3 regions of the Variovorax sp. PAMC26660 genome follow, and region 2 is predicted to be linked to each of the others. Evidence: predicted binding sites of a transcription regulator. Region 2 holds the regulator's gene; each other region holds the start of a gene.
The links. The regulator sigma-54, encoded in region 2, starts transcription at its own class of promoters, with help from an activator protein. The targets are predictions, from matches to a motif close to TGGCANGNAANCTGCTTT.
Positions count from the first base shown of each region.

Region 1: H7F35_RS08515 (DUF3567 domain-containing protein) is a predicted target of sigma-54. The motif match lies at 2,234-2,251, and genes of this name have one in related genera.
Region 3: H7F35_RS00140 (CmpA/NrtA family ABC transporter substrate-binding protein) is a predicted target of sigma-54. The motif match lies at 3,157-3,174, and genes of this name have one in related genera.

Region 1 covers NZ_CP060295.1:1,773,046-1,778,999, forward strand. Annotated here, with positions in the region: gene H7F35_RS08505 (fumarylacetoacetate hydrolase family protein) at 1-854, opposite strand, end outside; gene H7F35_RS08510 (DUF3108 domain-containing protein) at 988-2,175, shown strand; gene H7F35_RS08515 (DUF3567 domain-containing protein) at 2,294-2,572, shown strand; gene H7F35_RS08520 (AbrB family transcriptional regulator) at 2,645-3,700, opposite strand; gene H7F35_RS08525 (ChaN family lipoprotein) at 3,814-4,629, shown strand; gene H7F35_RS08530 (beta strand repeat-containing protein) at 4,693-5,954, opposite strand, start outside.
Region 2 covers NZ_CP060295.1:3,107,478-3,113,431, reverse strand. Annotated here, with positions in the region: gene H7F35_RS14940 (YceI family protein) at 13-642, shown strand; gene H7F35_RS14935 (hypothetical protein) at 672-932, opposite strand; gene H7F35_RS14930 (LysE family translocator) at 1,067-1,708, shown strand; gene H7F35_RS14925 (phospholipase D family protein) at 1,722-3,335, opposite strand; gene rpoN (RNA polymerase factor sigma-54) at 3,346-4,944, opposite strand; gene lptB (LPS export ABC transporter ATP-binding protein) at 4,962-5,756, opposite strand; gene lptA (lipopolysaccharide transport periplasmic protein LptA) at 5,753-5,954, opposite strand, start outside.
Region 3 covers NZ_CP060295.1:23,283-29,236, forward strand. Annotated here, with positions in the region: gene H7F35_RS00125 (alpha/beta hydrolase-fold protein) at 1-631, shown strand, start outside; gene tsaD (tRNA (adenosine(37)-N6)-threonylcarbamoyltransferase complex transferase subunit TsaD) at 570-1,628, opposite strand; gene H7F35_RS00135 (nitrate regulatory protein) at 1,741-3,021, shown strand; gene H7F35_RS00140 (CmpA/NrtA family ABC transporter substrate-binding protein) at 3,368-4,612, shown strand; gene ntrB (nitrate ABC transporter permease) at 4,623-5,567, shown strand; gene H7F35_RS00150 (ABC transporter ATP-binding protein) at 5,623-5,954, shown strand, end outside.

The sequences.
Region 1 (5,954 bases), 1.3 Mb from region 2:
GAATAGCCCTTGGGCCAGTCCATCTGGCCGTCTTTCTTCTCGACGCCCTTGTTGCTCACGGTGCCGCTGCCGACGATGCTGCCGGCGCGCACGTTGCGCGTCTTGGCGATGTGGGCGATGAGCTGGCCGAAGTGGAAGGTCATCTCCGGGCCGGCGTCGCACATGCCGACCTTGCGGCCGTTCCAGCTGCTTTGCAGCGCCAGGTGCACGCGGCCGTCCTGCCAGGCCTCGCCGATTTCGTCGAGCGTGACGGCCACGGGGCTGAAGGCAGTGGCGGGCTTGCTCTGGAAGAAGCCGAAGCCCTTGGCCAGCTCGGCCGGGATCAGGTTGCGCAGGCTCACGTCGTTGGCCAGCATCACGAGGCGGATGCCGTCCAGGGCCTGGTCGGGCGTGGCGCCCATCTTCACGTCGCCGGTGATGACGGCGATCTCGGCCTCGAAGTCGATGCCCATGGCTTCGCTGGGCACGATCACGTCGTCGGTCGGACCGAGGAAGTCGTCGCTGCCGCCCTGGTACATCAGCGGGTCGGAATAAAAGCTCTCGGGCACTTCGGCGTTGCGCGCCTTGCGCACCAGCTCGACGTGGTTCAGGTAGGCCGAGCCATCCGCCCACTGGTAGGCGCGCGGCAGCGGCGCCATGCACAGCGAGGGATCGAAGGGAAAGGAGTGGCGCGCGCGGCCGGTGTTGACGGCGTCGTACAGGTCCTGCAACTGCGGGCTCATGAAGCCCCAGTCGTCCAGCACCTGCTGCATGCGGCTCGCGATGCCGGTGGCGTAGTGGGCGAGCGTGAGGTCGCGCGAGACAACGACGAGCTGGCCGTCGCGCGAGCCGTCCTTCAGGGTGGCGAGTTTCATGGTGCGGTGCGTGATGCGGAAGCGCCGCGAAGACAGGTCGCGGTGCCGCTCCCACTTAAACTGGTTGAACGGGCGGCAGTGTACCGAGATGGTCTTCGTGAACCTCGGCACCTGGCCCCCACTCCACACACTGATGTCGACGCTTGCCGCCCCCTCTTCGCTGTCCCTTCGCCTGCCCGGTCGTCCGTCCTGGCGGGTGCTGGCCGGGCTGACGCTGGCGGTGGCGCTGGTCCATGTGCTGGTGCTCGGGCTGGCGCCGACGGCCATGGGGCCGGAGCCCTCGCCGCTGGCGAACAAGTTCATCACGCGCACGATCGTGATCGCGCCGCCGGCGTCGGACAAGCCCGCGGCGCCGGCCGCGACCGCGCCGGTCGAGGCCCGGCCACCGGCGGCGGTGAAGCCCAGGCGGCCGCGCGCGCCCTCGGTGCCCCGGCCGAAACCGACACCCGAGACTGTCGCGCCGGAACCGGATGCTTCCGCGACTCCCACCCCGGAAACGCCCGACCTGACTGCGCAGGCCGCTACCGATTCAGGAGCAAAACCGCCGGAAGCCGCTGCCAGCGCTCCGGCCGGCGCAGCAGCTGCGGGCGGCACCGGGGACAGCGCGCCAGGGGCCACGGCCGGTGCGTCCAACCCGACGTCCGGCAACATCGTCGGCACCCAGTCGCTGCGCATTCCGGGCTCGGTCACGCTCGATTTCACCGCCACCGGCCAGGACGGCGCCTCGCCAATGCAGGGCGTGTTCGGCGAGCTGGTCTGGCTGCAGGACGGCAGCCGCTACGACGCGCGGCTGACGCTCAAGCTGCTGTTCAGCACCATCCGCAGCCAGCACAGCACCGGCCGGATCGGCCCCTCGGGCATCGAGCCCGAGCGCTACTCCGAGAGCCGCAAGGCCGAGGTGGCCTCGCATTTCGTGCGTGACCAGGCGCAGGTGATCTTCAGCAACAACGCGCCCCCCGTGCCGCTGCTGGCGGGCGCGCAAGACCGGCTCAGCGTGATGATGCAGCTCGGCGGCCTGCTGGCCGGCGACCCGGGCCGCTACCCCACGGGCAGCAAGATTTCGGTGCAGACCGTAGGGCCGCGCGATGCCGGCATCTGGGTCTTCGTGGTCGGCGAAGAAGAAAAACTGAGCCTGCCCGCCGGGGAATACACGGCGCGCAAGCTCACGCGCAGCCCCCGGCAGGAGTTCGACAGCAAGCTCGAGCTTTGGCTGGCGCCGGCGTATGGCTACCTGCCGGTCCGGATCAAGCAGACCGAGCCCAACGGCAACTTCGCTGACGCTCAATTGCGCAAATCCCTACCCGAGGCGCCGGCGAATTGAGGCAAAAAGCTCATAAACCAGTTCCGGGAAGAGGCCATACGACAACTGTTCTTGAAACTGGCGCGTTGATTGCTATCTAACCCCCATGAACGCCATCGACATCCTCACAGGGCCCGCCATGAACATGCTTTACGACTCGGAGTCCTTCGTCGTCGTGCACGTGCAGCCAAATGAAGGCGACGAGCGCGCAATGCCCAATGTGCCGGTCCTCGAACGCCACGGCTTCGAGATCGTGGACAAGCGCTCGGGCAAGGAGGTCTACCTCGACGGCTCCTGGGCCGAACTGTTCCAGCAGCAGATCACCGCCTGGCAGCTCAACACGCCCACGCAGGAAGAAGTCGAGGACACGCTCGAAGGCTATGCCGAGCTGGCCCACACGCCGGTGCTGGTGCACTGAGCGGCCCGGCCACTCGCACAGACAACAAAGCGCCCCACGGGGCGCTTTTTCATTGGGTGATGGCCGTCGCCTTTACCGGTAGATCCACCGGAACATCGGCCCCACCAGCAGCAGCACCGCCACCAGCCGGCACACCTGAAAGGCCGTCACCACCGGCACCCCGAGCTGCAGCACCTTGGCCGTGATCGACATCTCGGCGATGCCGCCCGGCGAGGTGCTCAGGAGCATCGTGGCCGGATGCAGCCCCGTCGCCCAGGCCAGCAGCCACGCCACCCCGCCGCACAGCAGCAGCATGCCGAAGGTGCCCAACGCGACCGAGCCCAGCCAGCGCGGCGCCGTGTGAATGAACTCCCGGCTGAAGCGCACGCCCAGGCTCACCGCAATCACCAACTGCGCCATGTTCGACATCCACGTGGGCACCGCCGACAGCGACTGCCCCGCGATGGTGAAGCCCATCGCCACCAGCAGCGGCCCGATGAACCACGGGTTGGTGCGCTTGAGCGCGCGCATCACCAGCCCGCCGACACCCGTGGCCAGCGCGAGCAGCAAGAGCCCGCCCGTGTTGACTTCACGCGGGCCCGGCGGGTTGATTTCCAGCCCCTGCAGCCCGCTCCACTGCATCGCGAACGGGATCGTGACCGTCACCACCACCAGCCGCAGGCTGTGCGCGGCAGCCACGAGGTCGGTGCGCGCGCCGGCCGATTCGGCCAGCAGCGTCATCTCCGATGCGCCGCCAATCGCGCCTGCAAAGTAAGTAGTGGCTCTCATGGATTTCGCCGGCACATGCGGCATGCGTGCGGCGTGCAGCCCATGCAGCCAGCGCCCGAAGCCCCAGCCCAGCAGCAGCGCCCAGGCAATGGCCAGCGCAATCGCCCACCACACGCTCGCCACCAGCGAGACCACATGCGGCGTGAAGTAGAGCCCCAAGGCTGTGCCGATGGTCCACTGCCCCGCATTGCGCAGCGGCGTGGAACTCGCCGTCGGCGCGCCCGCGATCGAAGCCAGCGACACCGCGAGCAACGGGCCGATCATCCAGGGCAGCGGCGTGTGCAGCGCAAGGCAGACGCCCGCGACCGCAAGCGCCAGCAGCAACGTGGCCAGCACGCGAAGTGAAAAACGGAAGGGCACGGACAGGAAAAAGCGGGAATGGACTGCAGGGCGGGGAGATGCCGGGGGCATAGTATGGCGCGATGCTTTTCCTTCGACACTGGCCCCTGCGGGCCACCCGACTCCTGTTTCCGATGCTTGCCGCCACCGCCTTCGCGGGCTGCGCGGCGCTTTCCTCCGGCTCGACCGCAACGCCCGGCACCGATGTGCCCGTCGCACGCCGCATCACGGCCCTGCTGCCGGCCGACGCCCTCTTGCTGGGCGAGCAGCACGATGCCCCCGAGCACCACGCGATCGAGCGCGAAGCCGTGCAGGCGCTGGCCGAGCGCGGCCAGCTCGCCGCGCTGGCGCTGGAGATGGCCGAGGAAGGCCGCAGCACCGCCCATGTCGCGGCCAGCGCGAGCGAGGCCCAGGTGCAGGCCGCCCTCGACTGGAACGACAAGGCCTGGCCCTGGGCCAGCTACGGCCCCGCCGTGATGGCCGCCGTGCGTGCCGGCGTGCCCGTGGTCGGCGCCAATCTGCAGCGTGCGCACATGAAGGATGCGATGGCCGACGTCTCGCTCGACGCGCAGCTCAACACCAAGGCCTACGCCGCGCAGCAGGACGCCGTGCGCGAAGGCCATTGCCAGATGCTCCCCGAATCGCAGATCGTCCCGATGACGCGCATCCAGGTCGGCCGCGACCGCGCGATGGCGCAGGCGGTCGTCAAGGCCCGGCAGCCGGGCAAGACGGTGCTGCTGATCGCGGGTGCCGGCCACGTGGTGCGCACGCTGGGCGTGCCGCAGCACCTGCCGGACGACGTCAAGGTCGTCACCGTGCGCATGCTGGCCGCGCCGTCCCTTGCCAACGTGGTGGTGGGTGAATACGACAGCACCTGGCAGACGCCGCCACTGCCCGAAAAAGACTACTGCGCCGAGCTGCGTCGGCCCGCCAAGGCCAGCGCGCAGTAAGCCTCGAAAAAAAGCCGCGAGCCCGAAGGCCCGCGGCTTTTGCAGCCTGGTGACGACGCGGTTTCAGCGCGTCGCGATCGACGACACCGCCGAGTTGCCCGTCGCCGACGCCGTGATCTGGTTGCCCGTCGTGCGCATCGCGCTGCTGCCCACGGCGCCCAGCGTGTTGATGCCGAAGTTCACGCTGGTCACCGTGGCCGTGACCGCGCCGGTGTTGACCTGGTAGTTGCCGACCGCCGCGCTCGGCGTGCCGGTGTTCAGCGCCACCTGAGTCACACGGTTGGTGGCGCTGTTGCCGTAGGCCTGCGCAGCCAGCGTGTTGCCCGTCACCCCCACCGTGCCGTTCGAGGTGCCCGCGCCGCCCAGCGTGCCATTGAGCGCCACCTGATAGCTCACGCCCGTGCTCGACGCCGTGACGGCGCCCGCATTGTTCTGGCTGTTCAGGATGGCCGCGCTGGCCCCGACATTGAGCGCAAGCGGCGTCCCCACCAAGGCGGCCGAGCCGGTCGGTGTGGCAGCGCCGTAGCCGCTGCCCGCACCCGAATCCAGCACATTGGTGGCCGCGTTGCCGCGTGCCAGCGCGGCGGTGGTGTTGCCGTTCAGCGAGACGCTGCCGCCGTTGAGCGGCACGGCGCCTGCGAGTGTCACGGCTGCTGTCGTGACGGCCGTGGCAGTCACGACAGCCGTGCTGCCCTGCACGTTGACGATGCCGGCGCTGGCGCCCTGCGCCGCATCGCCCGTCACCGAGGCCGTGTTGGTCGCACGGTTGGCCGATGCTTCGGCAATGGTGCTGTTGCCCGAGACCGTGAACGAGCCGCCGACCAGCCCCGCGGTGTTCGGCACCAGGCGGTCTTCGTTGTACAGCGAAGTGGTGGCGGTGCTGCTGACCGTGGCCCCGGCCGTCTGGCGGTTCGACAGCACATGGTCGCCGGTGGCCGTCACGTTGTCGGCGCTGCCGGTCTCGACGAGCGACACGGCACCCGTCGAGCCCGCAGGCTGCACGTTGCCCCCGGCCACGGTCAGCGTGTTGGCCACGTCGTTGATCACGCCGAGCGCGCTGTTGCTGTTGCCCGAAAGGCGGACCGTCGATCCGGAAGACGCCGCTGGCGCGAACACTTCGAGCGTCGACGATGCCGTGACCGGTGCCAGCCCCGATTGCGTCGATTGCAGTGCCGAGCGCGCCGCCACGTTCGTGCCCGTGATGCTCACGCTGTTGAGCGCCGTGTTGGCCACGGCCTTCGCGCTCTGGCGGTTGTCGGACACGGTGAGCGTCGAGCCCGCCACCGTCGACAGCGGTGCCGAGTCGACGCCGATGCTGCCCGTCA
Region 2 (5,954 bases):
ACATCCATCGCCATGAAAAAGCTCCTTATTGCAGCGGCGCTCTCGGCCGCGGCCGTCACGCTGGCCACGGCACAGGAATACACCGCGCCGGCAGTCGCCGCCAAGCCCGCGGGTGGCCCGGCGAAGAACGCCAACTACGTGGTCGACCCCACGCACACCTTCGTGATGTACGAGATGGGCCACTACGGCACCACCACCAACCGGGGACGCTTCAGCACGAAGGACGGCTCGGTGAAGATCGACGGCACCGGCAGCAGCGGCAAGGTGGACATCACGATGGACATCAGCTCCATCAACACCGGCGTCGACCTGCTCAACCGGCATGTACAGAGCAAGGATTTCTTCAACGTAGCGGAGTTTCCGACCGGCCGCTTCGTGGCCGATCGCATCGACTTCAGCGGTGACAAGGTGGTCGACGTGCCAGGCACGCTCACCCTGATGGGCCAGACACGGCCGGTGACGCTGAAGGCCGTGCGTTTCAACTGCTACCTGAGCCCGCTGATCAATCGCCAGGTGTGCGGCGGCGACTTCGAGACCACGGTGGAGCGCAGCGACTGGGGAATTACCTGGGGCCTGAATTTCGGCTTTGAAAACAAGGTGAAATTGCTGGTGCAGGTGGAAGCGGTCAACATTCAGCCGTAGCCGCTCCCGGCGTGCCCGCGGGGCGTTGCTTACCTGACGACGCTTTTGCGGGCGTTCCGTCCGAGGTGGCCCGCGCTGGCCCTGGACGACTTCAGCCGCTGGCGAACGGCGATGACCGCACGCGGAAGATTCAGCAAAGCAAGCATCCAGGCACCGGTGACAACAGTCATCACCGCGCCGAAGATCAGTTGCTCGGAAAGCGGTGCATCGTTCCAGTAGAAAAAGCTCAGCAGGAACGACAGGACCATGGCCCAGACAGCGAGGAGTAGAAGATTTTTCATTTTTTGCACCGCGGTAGTCCGATGCAGAAAATGTAAAACAAAAGATATCAAAGTACTACTTATAGTTTACTTTTCAATCTCCGATCAACGTGCATTTCTGCACGCTGTTCGCGCTTTTCAAGGCATCCCAGGAGTCAGACCCGATGGACAACACCCTTTCCCTGCTCGGCATCGCCGGCGCCATGGCCGTGGGCGCGATGAGCCCGGGCCCCAGTTTCGTCATGGTGGCGCGCACCGCCGTGGCCTCGCGCGGCGACGGCTTGGCGGCGGCACTGGGCATGGGCGCGGGCGGCATGGTCTTCGCGATCGCCGCGATGGCCGGCCTGCAGGCCGCGTTCCTGGCGGTGCCCGGCCTGTATCTGGCCATCAAGGGTTTTGGCGGCGCCTACCTCATCTACCTGGGCATCCGGATCTGGCGCGGCGCGCGACAGCCGCTGGACGTGGCGCAGGACGCCGGCACATCCCCGCGCCAGCAGGGCCGGGGCGGGCGCACCTTCCTGCTGGGCCTGGCCACGCAGGTCAGCAACCCCAAGACGGCGGTGGTGTACGCGAGCATCTTCGCGGCCTTCCTGCCGCGCGAGGTGCCGCTGGTGCTGGCGCTGGCGGTGCCGGCGGTCATCTTCTGCATCGAGACCGGCTGGTACACCATCGTCGCGCTGGCGCTGTCCTCGGCAGCGCCGCGCTCGGCCTACCTGCGCTACAAGACCTGGATCGACCGGGCGGCCGGCGGCGTGATGGGCCTGCTGGGCCTGCGGCTGGTCTGGTCGGCCGTGCGCGGCGGCTGAACGCCGGGGGCGTCTACAGCAGGCTCTCGGGCGTGAGCGGCGCCAGCAGTTCGAGCATGGTGCGGTCCCAGAAGCCCGAATCGGGCTCTTCGTGGAGCACGGTGGTCTGCCCGGCGTCTTCGCTGACCCACTCGATGCGCGAGCCGTCGCTGCCTTCGGCAAAGCGCAGCCGGTAGGCGCCCTGCTGCTTGAGGACGTCGATCAGCTTGAGCGTCTGCTGCGCCATCTCGGGGCTGCGGATGAACAGCCCGATCTCGGTGTTGTGCGACTCGGAGCGCGGATCGAAATTCATCGAGCCGACGAACAGGATGCGCTGGTCGATCACGGCCGACTTGGCGTGCAGCCGCCCGATCGAGGTGCCGAACAGCCCCAGCCGCACGCTGCGCCGCGTGCGCGTCGAACTCAGTTCGTAGAGGTCGACGCCCAGCTTGAGCATGTCCGGCCGGTAGCGCCGGTAGGCGGTGTGGACCAGCGGCTCGTCGGTGGCGGCCAGCGAGTTGGTGACGACACTGATCTTCACGTTGCGCCCGCGGATCTCGCGCATCACATCGAGCCCCGTGGCACCCGGGATCAGGTAGGGCGAAACGATGGTCACTTCGGAGCGCGCGCGGCGCATCTGCTCGACCACGTTGTAGCGCACGCTGTCGACGTCCAGCAGCGGCACGCCGCCGTACGACGCCGTCTTGCCGATCACGCGGTCGGGTGAATCGGCGTAGGCCTCGGCGGTGGTCCAGATCAGGTCGAGCTTGCCGGCGTCGAGGTTTTCGACCATGGGGCTGTAGCCGAGCAGGTCGTTGGGCGCGGGCTTCGGCGGGGGCGGCGTGGTGGCAGGGCCGGTGGCGACATCGAAGCGTTTTTGCAGTTCTTCGCGCGACAGGCCGCTCGCCACCACCGACTGGATCGGCCGCACGTAGACGCTGTTCCAGTACTGGTCGAACAGGCTGCCCAGGCGTGGCACCAGCGCGCCGGCGACGAAGGTGTCGAGGTCGATGAAGTTCTCGCCCGAGGTGCGCGTGAAGTACTGGTTGCCGATGTTGCGCCCGCCCGCCACCGCCATCGCGCCATCGGCGATGAACAGCTTGTTGTGCATGCGGCGGTTGACCCGCTCGAAATCGAACAGCGACGCAGTGAAGCGCTTGAGCAGGCTGCCGCGCCCGGCCGGAAACGGGTTGAACAGGCGCAGCTCGACATTCGGCGTGGCGGCCAGGCCGAGCAGCAGTTCGTCTTCGCCCGAGGTGTAGAGGTCGTCCATCAGCAGGCGCACCCGCACGCCGCGCTGGGCCGCGTCGCGCAGGGTGCGCAGCAGGTAGCGGCCGGTCTCGTCGTTCTCGATCTGGTAGTACTGCACGTCGAGCGTGCGCTGGGCGCGGCGCGCCAACTGGATGCGGGTGTCGAAGGCAAAGTCGCCGCCCGGCATCAGGCGAAAGCCGCTCAGATCGGGGTCGGGCTGGGAAGCCAGCGCGATCTTGCCGAGCGCGGTGTCGGTCGATGCGGCCATGGCCTTGGTGGGTGGGCGCGGCGCCTCGTCGGGCAAGTTGGCGCAGCCGGCGAACAGCGACACCACCGCCAGGAAAAAGACCCAACGTCCACAGCGCGACAGCAGGCGGCTCCGTGGGCGATGGGCCATTGGCGGTCTTCTACAGGGCTTTGCGCAGGTTCGCGGGCGCGATGCGCAGCGCTTCGCGGTACTTGGCCACCGTGCGCCGCGCGCATTCGATGCCTTGTTCCTTCAGCATCTCGGAGATCTGGCTGTCCGACAGCGGCTTCTTGATGCTCTCGGAGGTCACGAACTGCTTGATGAGCGCGCGCACCGCGGTGCTCGATGCGTTGCCGCCGGTCTCGGTGCCCAGCGCAGAGCCGAAGAAATACTTGAGCTCGACCGTGCCGAAAGGCGTGGACATGTACTTGGCGGTGGTCACGCGCGAGATGGTCGACTCGTGCAGCCCCAGTTCGTCGGCAATCTCGCGCAGCACCAGCGGCCGCATCGCGAGTTCGCCGTGCACGAAGTAGCTCTTTTGCCGTTCGACGATGGCATTGCTCACGCGCAGGATGGTGTCGAAGCGCTGCTGGATGTTCTTGATGAACCAGCGCGCCTCCTGCAGACGCTGCGACAGCGCCTGGCTGCCCTCGCCCTTGTGCGCCTTGAGCGCGCCAGCATAGATGTCGTGCACGCGCAGGCGCGGCATCACCTCGGGGTTCAGCATGACGCGAAACTTGATGCCGGTGCCGCGTCCGGTCTTGGTGACGATCACGTCGGGAATGACGATGTTGCGCTCGACGTCGACAAAGCGGCGCCCCGGCTTGGGTTCGAGCCGCGCAATGACCTGCAGCGCCGAGCGCACCAGCTCCTCGTTGCTGCGGGTGAGCGTGGCCAGCCGCTTGAAGTCGCGTCGCGCGAGCAGCTCCATCGGCTGCTTGCAGATGGCAATGGCGATCTTGTAGACCTGCGCCTGCGCTTCGTCCATGTCGCGGTCTTCGGCAGCCAGTGCGCGCAACTGGATGCCCAGGCATTCGCCCAGGTCGCGCGCGCCCACGCCCACGGGCTCCAAGCTCTGCAGCAGGCCCAGCGCCACCTGAAAGTGGTGCACGAGGTCGTCGAACTGATCGTTGTCGTCGCCCGCGAGGCCCGAAGCCAAGGCAGGCAGCGAGTCTTCGAGGTAGCCGTCGTCGTTGAGCGACTCGATCAGGAAGCGCAGCGCGGCGCAGTCGTTTTCGTTCAGGCGCAGGCTCAGCGCCTGGCGGTGCAGGAACGATTGCAGCGACTCCTGGCTGCGTGCGAGTTCGGTGGCGTCGGCGCGCTCGTCGTTGCCCAGGTTGTTCTGTCGCGCGGGTGCATCGCTGCCCCACTCGCTGTCGTCCGGTGCCATGTCGACGGTGCCGTCGCCTTCCCAGTCGGGCTCGCGCTCGGCGATCTCGGCGGCGGGGCCGTCGGATTCGCCCGGGGTGCTGGTCTCGGTGGACGCGGTGCTCGTGCTGCTGGTGGGCGCCGAGGCGAATTCGCTTTCGGCGGCTTCGCCTGCCTCGTCGCGCTGGACCGGCGTGTCGACGGCATCGAGCCCGAACTCCTCACGCGCCGCTTCTTCGGCGGTGCGTTCGAGGAACGGGTTCTCGTCGAGCATCTGCTCCACCTCCTGGCTCAGTTCGAGCGTGGAGAGCTGCAGCAGACGGATCGACTGCTGCAGCTGGGGTGTGAGCGCGAGATGCTGCGAGACGCGAAGGGACAGCCCTTGCTTCATGGGGAAAGCCGCCCTCCCTACATCCGGAAGTGTTCGCCCAGGTACACCCTGCGTACTTCGGCGTTGTCGACGATCTCCGAGGGCGTGCCTTGTGCCAGCACATGCCCGTCGCTGATGATGAACGCGTGATCGCAGATGCCCAGCGTTTCACGCACGTTGTGGTCGGTGATGAGCACGCCGATGCCGCGCTCTTTCAGGAAACTGATGATCCGCTGGATTTCAATGACCGCGATCGGGTCGATGCCGGCAAAGGGTTCGTCCAGCAGGATGAAGCGCGGCTGGGTGGCCAGCGCGCGCGCGATCTCGACGCGGCGGCGCTCGCCGCCCGACAGGGCGAGCGCAGGCGAATCGCGCAGGTGGTCGACCCGCAGGTCGGTCAGCAGCTCGGTCAGGCGCTCTTCGATGTGCTGCTTCGACAGGGACACGAGCTTGCCGCTTTCGTCGGGCTCGCTCTGGAGTTCCAGCACGGCACGCACGTTTTCCTCGACCGTGAGCTTGCGGAAGATCGAGGCTTCCTGCGGCAGGTAGCTCAGGCCCATGCGGGCACGGCGGTGGATCGGCATGTGGGCGATGGGCTCGCCGTCGATCGTGATGTCGCCCGCGTCGGCACGCACCAGGCCCACGATCATGTAGAACGAAGTGGTCTTGCCGGCGCCGTTGGGCCCCAGCAGGCCGACGACTTCGCCCTTCTGCACGTCGAGCGAGACGTCCTTGACGACCGTGCGGCTGCCGTAGCTCTTCTTCAGGCCGCGCGCGACCAGGCGGCTGCCCGGCTTGCCGTTGGCGTCCTGGGTTCCAGCGGTTTCGATCACTTTCGGGTTTCTCCCTCGGCACCGAGCGTGGTGGTCGAACGCAGGCCCTTGCCGGCGGCCGGGGTGGGCGCCGCTGCCGCAGGCTTCGCGCCGGCCGGGGCGGAAGCGCCGGCTGCAGGCGCCGGGACGGCCTTGGGTGTAAGGATGGTCTTGACGCGGCCGGTCGGGGACGACGCGTTGACCGCCGTGTTCGGCGGC
Region 3 (5,954 bases), 3.1 Mb from region 2:
AGAGCGCCACCTCGCCGCCGACTCCCTGCTGGTCGACGCGGACGTTTCCTACTACTACGACCAGACGCTCAGCGAACGCCTGCACGCAGACGTCATCGAGCCGCAGCGCGCAAAGGGCTACACCTCGATCTGGCTCGTGGGTATTTCCATCGGCGGTTTCGGCGCATTGATCCACGAACTGGCGCGGCCGGGCTCGGTGGATGGCATCGTTGCATTGGCCCCGTACCTGGGCCGTCGCGTGCTCGGCGCGGAGATCAAGAAAGCCGGCGGCCTGCGCACCTGGCAGGCGCCCACCGGGCCGCAGCCCGACGAAGAACCCGACCGCAAGCTCTGGCCCTTCTTCCAGCAGTACCTGGAGGCCAAGCCCTCCAAGGACCTGCCGCAGCTCTACCTGGGTTTCGGCCTGGCCGACCGCTTTGCCAGCAACCACAAGCTGCTGGCGGACGCCCTGCCCCCGGGGCGTGTGTTCACCACCGAAGGCGGCCACGACTGGCCCGAGTGGCGCCAGCTCTGGCGCAATGTGCTCGACGTGCTGCCGCTGCCTTCGCTCGGCCGCGCGCGCCAGCCCGCTATGCGGTCGTCGGTTGCAATGCCTCGGCCGTCAGCGATGCCATTGGCCATCGCGGCTTGACGTCGAAGGCATAGCGCTCGCTGGCCTGCGACAGGCCCGATTGCAGCCGCATGGCGGCGGCCATGGCGATCATGGCGCCGTTGTCGGTGCACAGGTGCAGCTCGGGGTAGTGCACGCGCACATGGCGCTTGGCGCACGCGGCGTTCAGTTGCTCGCGCAGGTTCTTGTTCGCACCCACGCCGCCGGCCACCACGAGCCGCTTGAGCCCCGTCTGGTCGAGCGCGGCGAGCGACTTCTTCAACAGCACCTCGACGATGGCCGCCTGCGTGGACGCCGCCAGATCGGCCTTGTTCGCTTCGAGCTGATCGCCCAGCTTCTTCGCCTGCGTGAGCACCGCCGTCTTCAGGCCGGCAAAGGAAAAATCGAGATCGCCGCTGTGCAGCAGCGGCCGCGGCAGCTTGAATGCCGTGGGGCTGCCGCCCTCGGCCAGCTTCGCGAGCCAGGGGCCACCCGGATACGGCAGGCCCATGAGCTTGGCGCTCTTGTCGAAGGCCTCACCGGCCGCGTCGTCGATGGTCTCGCCGAGCAATTCGTAGCGACCCACACCGTCGACCCGCATCAGTTGCGTGTGACCACCCGAAACCAGCAGCGCGACGAACGGAAACTCCGGCGGATCGGCGCTCAGGAACGGCGACAGCAGATGCCCTTCGAGGTGATGCACGCCCAGCACCGGCTTGCCCAGCGCCACACCCAGCGCACAGGCCACGCCGGCGCCCACGAGCAGCGCGCCCGCAAGACCCGGCCCGCGCGTGTAGGCCACCACGTCGATCTCGCTCAAGGAGCGACCGGCCTCGGCCATGACGGCCTCGGTCAGCGGCAGCACGCGGCGGATGTGGTCGCGGCTGGCCAATTCGGGCACCACGCCGCCGTAGGCCTGGTGCATGGCGATCTGGCTGTGCAGCGCGTGCGAACGCAGCAGCGGCAGCGCGTCGCCGAATGACTCGACCAGCGCCACGCCGGTTTCATCACAGGATGATTCGATTCCCAACAAGAGCATGGCGTCGAGTGTAGGTGGCGCCTGCCGGGCACGCCCGCCAAGGGGCAAGCGGCGCCCTCGAGGCACGGATGTTGCAGTGACAGAGTGCCCCTACCCGCGCGCTCCCCCACCCATGAAATCCGGACTGAACTTTCTGATCGCCGCCCGCCGCTGCGAAATCGACGAGCTGGACCAGCTCGCCCGCACGAGCGATCTGGTCGGCGTGATCGGCCGGTTGGTCCATGCACTGCAGCGCGAGCGTGGCATGTCGAACGTGTTCCTGGCCTCGCGCGGCGGCCGCTTCGCCGACCAGCGCGATCCGCAGATCGCCGAATGCCTGGCGCTCGAACAGGAGGTGCGCGCCGGTTTCGACCAGCTCGAAACCGAGGCCCAACATCGCGCCGGCCCCGGCAACGGCGCCCGCCTCTTCAGCCGCATCGCCTGGGTGCTGCCGGGGCTGGACGCGCTGCCCGCATTGCGCCGCCGCGTCGGCGCGCTCGAACTGAAGCCGGCCCAGGCCACCGCCGCCTTTGCCAAGCTCGTCGCGGGCCTGCTGTCGGTGGTGTTCGAGGCGGCCGATGGCGCCACCGACCCGGAGATTTCGCGCCTGCTGGTGGCGATGTTCAATTTCATGCAGGGCAAGGAGTTCGCGGGCCAGGAGCGCGCCTTCGGCGTCGCGGTGCTGTCGCAGGGCAGCAGCAGCGAGGTGCAGCGCCTGCAATGGCTGCACCTGATCGAATCGCAGGAGCGCTGCTTCCAGGTCTTCACTGATTTCTCCGATGCGGCACTGCTCGCGCTGTGGCGCGAAAGCCAGTCCGATGCCACGCTGGCCGAGCTGGAGCGCATGCGCCGCATGGGTGCCACCTCCGCGCCAGCCACGCCGCCTGACACGGCCGACGCCCAACTGAGCCAGACGTGGTTCGACTGCTGCACCCGCCGCATCGACGCCATGAAGACCGTCGAAGACCGCCTGGCCGCCGACTTGCGCGCGCTCTGCGGCCACAAGATCGCACAGGCGCGCAGCGAGCTGCAGAAATACCAGGAGGTGCTCGGCACGCTGGCCCCGCAAGCCGACGGCGCCATGTTCTTCGACGATGCCGATGCGCAAGCCGCCGCACCCGCCCAGTTCGGCCGCCACCTGGAGCGCTCCGTGCTCGACATGGTCCAGGCACAGTCGCATCGGCTGCAGGCCATGGGCGATGAACTCGAAACCGTGCGCGCCTCGCTCAACGAACGAAAGATCGTCGAGCGCGCCAAGGGCCTGCTGATGGCGCACCGGCGCCTGAGCGAAGAAGAGGCCCACAAGATGCTGCGCCAGACCGCGATGAACCAGAGCCGGCGCCTGGTCGACGTGGCCGAGTCGGTGCTGGCGATGGCCGACTACCTGCCGCTCGACACGCCGCCTGCGCGCTGAGGCCGAATGCGGTTCGAGTTGGTGCAGTGCACAACAAGCGTGCGTCCGGGCCTCAAGAGCCGAAAAGCCAACTCACCCGCAGCAGTTCTGCACCATCCGCTACTCCTTTCATAGCAAACCAGGCACCGGCCAGCTTGGCACACAGCTTGCAACACTGATCCCACAGACCACCAGGTCTTCAGGCAGGCAACACCCAATGGCGGGTGTCACCCACCGAACCGGACAAAGGCGTCCTTATCCGCAGGGGCTCGTTTTCGAGCAGCCCCCGCGCGGTGAGGACGCCTTTTTTGTTTTTCGCCTTGTTTTCTCTTTGTCATTTGTCCCGCCTTCAACCGGAGCCCGCCCCATGACCGACCTGCTCAAAACCCGCCTCAGCCGACGCCGCGTCCTGCAAGCCGCCGCCATCGGCGCCGTGGGCATCGACCCCGCACTGCGTGCCGCCGTCTGGGCCCAGGGCTCGGACAAGCCCGAAAAGGAAGAAGTGAAGATCGGCTTCATCCCGCTGACCGACTGCGCCAGCGTGGTGATGGCCTCGGTGCTGGGCATCGACAAGAAGTACGGCGTGAAGATCGTGCCCAGCAAGGAAGCCAGCTGGGCCGGCGTGCGCGACAAGCTGGCCAACGGCGACCTCGACATGGCGCACGTGCTCTACGGCCTGGTCTACGGCATGCACCTGGGCCTGAGCGGCCCGAAGAAGGACATGGCCGTGCTCATGACCCTCAACAACAACGGCCAGGCGATCACGCTGTCGAAGAAGCTGGCCGACAAGGGCGCTGTGGATGCCGCATCGCTCGCCAAGCTCATCGCCAGCGAGAAGCGCGAATACACCTTCGCCCAGACCTTCCCCACCGGCACGCACGCGATGTGGCTCTACTACTGGCTCGCCTCGGCCGGCATCGACCCGTTCAAGGACGTGAAGAACATCACCGTGCCGCCGCCGCAGATGGTGGCCAACATGCGCGTGGGCAACATGGACGGCTACTGCGTCGGCGAACCGTGGGGCCAGCGCGCCATCATGGACGGCATCGGCATCACGGCCATCACCACGCAGGACATCTGGAAGGACCACCCCGAGAAGGTGCTCGGCTGCACCGCCGAGTTCACGAAGAAGTACCCCAACACCGCGCGCGCCGTGACCGCCGCAGTGCTCGAAGCCAGCAAGTGGATCGACGCCGGCCTGCAGAACAAGAACAAGATGGCCGAGACCATCGCCGACAAGAGCTACGTCAACACCAGCGTGGACGCCATCAACCAGCGCATCCTGGGCCGCTACACCAACGGCCTGGGCAAGAGCTGGGACGACCCCAACCACATGAAATTCTACAACGGCGGCGCCGTGAACTTCCCGTACCTGTCGGACGGCATGTGGTTCCTCACGCAGCACAAGCGCTGGGGCCTGCTGAAGGAACACCCCGACTACCTGAAGGTGGCCACCGAGATCAACCGCATCGACATCTACAAGCAGGCCGCCGCCGCCACGCAGACGCCAGTGCCCAAGGAAACGATGCGCACCAGCAAGCTGTTCGACGGCTCGGTGTGGGACGGCAAGGACCCGAAGAAATACGCCGAGTCGTTCAAGATTCATGCATAGGGAGAGCAACATGGTCAGTGCCGTCTTTCATTCGCCCCTGGATGCATCCCTGCCTCCCCCTCTCCCGCGTGCGGGAGAGGGCCGGGGTGAGGGTGTTTCCCGCGCCGAGGCAGCCCCTCGCCCCAACCCTCTCCCCAAGGGGGAGAGGGAGCAAAAGCAACGCACACCCCGCGACCTGCGCGCCTTCTGGATGCGCGTGCTCCCGCCGCTCGCCGGCTTCGGCCTGCTGGTGCTGATCTGGGAACTGGTGGCCATGAACAGCACCACCGGCTTTCCCACGCCGTACGCCACCTGGCAGCAGGCACTCACCGTGTTCAGCGATCCGTTCTACAGCAAAGGCCCGAACGACCAGGGCGTGGGCTGGAACGTGCTGTCTTCGCTGCAGCGCGTGGCGCTGGGCTTCGGACTTGCGGCGCTGGTGGGCATTCCTGCGGGCTTTGCCATCGGCCGCTTCGAGTTCCTCGCGCGCATGTTCAACCCGCTGATCAGCCTGCTGCGCCCGGTGTCGCCGCTGGCCTGGCTGCCCATCGGCCTGCTGGTGTTCAAGGGCGCCAACCCGGCCGCCATCTGGACCATCTTCATCTGCTCGATCTGGCCGATGGTGATCAACACCGCCGTGGGCGTGCAGCGCGTGCCCAGCGACTACATGAACGTGGCGAAGGTGCTGAACCTGAGCGAATGGAAGATCCTCACCAAGATCCTGTTTCCCGCCGTGCTGCCCTACATGCTGACCGGCGTGCGCCTCGCAGTGGGCACCGCGTGGCTGGTGATCGTGGCGGCCGAGATGCTGACCGGTGGCGTCGGCATCGGCTTCTGGGTGTGGGACGAGTGGAACAACCTCAACGTCGCCAACATCATCATCGCGATCTTCGTGATCGGCATCGTCGGCCTGGTGCTGGAGTTCGCGCTCATCAAGCTCGCCACGGCGTTCACGTTTGAAGAGGTGAAGTCATGAGCCGCACGGCCGCTCCGAAGGCGAATACCGCAGCGCTGCTGCGCGGAGGTTTCCAATGAACGACGACTCCAAGTACATCGAGATCCACGGCGTCGAACAAGCTTTCAAGACGCCCAAGGGTCGCTTTCTCGCGCTGCGCGACATCAACCTCAATGTGGCCAAGGGCGAGTTCATCACGCTGATCGGCCACTCGGGCTGCGGCAAGTCGACGCTGCTGAACCTGATCGCCGGGCTCACCACGCCCACGCAGGGCGTGCTGCTGTGCGCCAACCGCGAGATCAGGGGTCCCGGCCCCGAGCGCGCGGTGGTGTTCCAGAACCATTCGCTGCTGCCCTGGCTGACCTGCTTCGAGAACGTTTATCTCGCCGTCGAGCGCGTGTTCGCGGC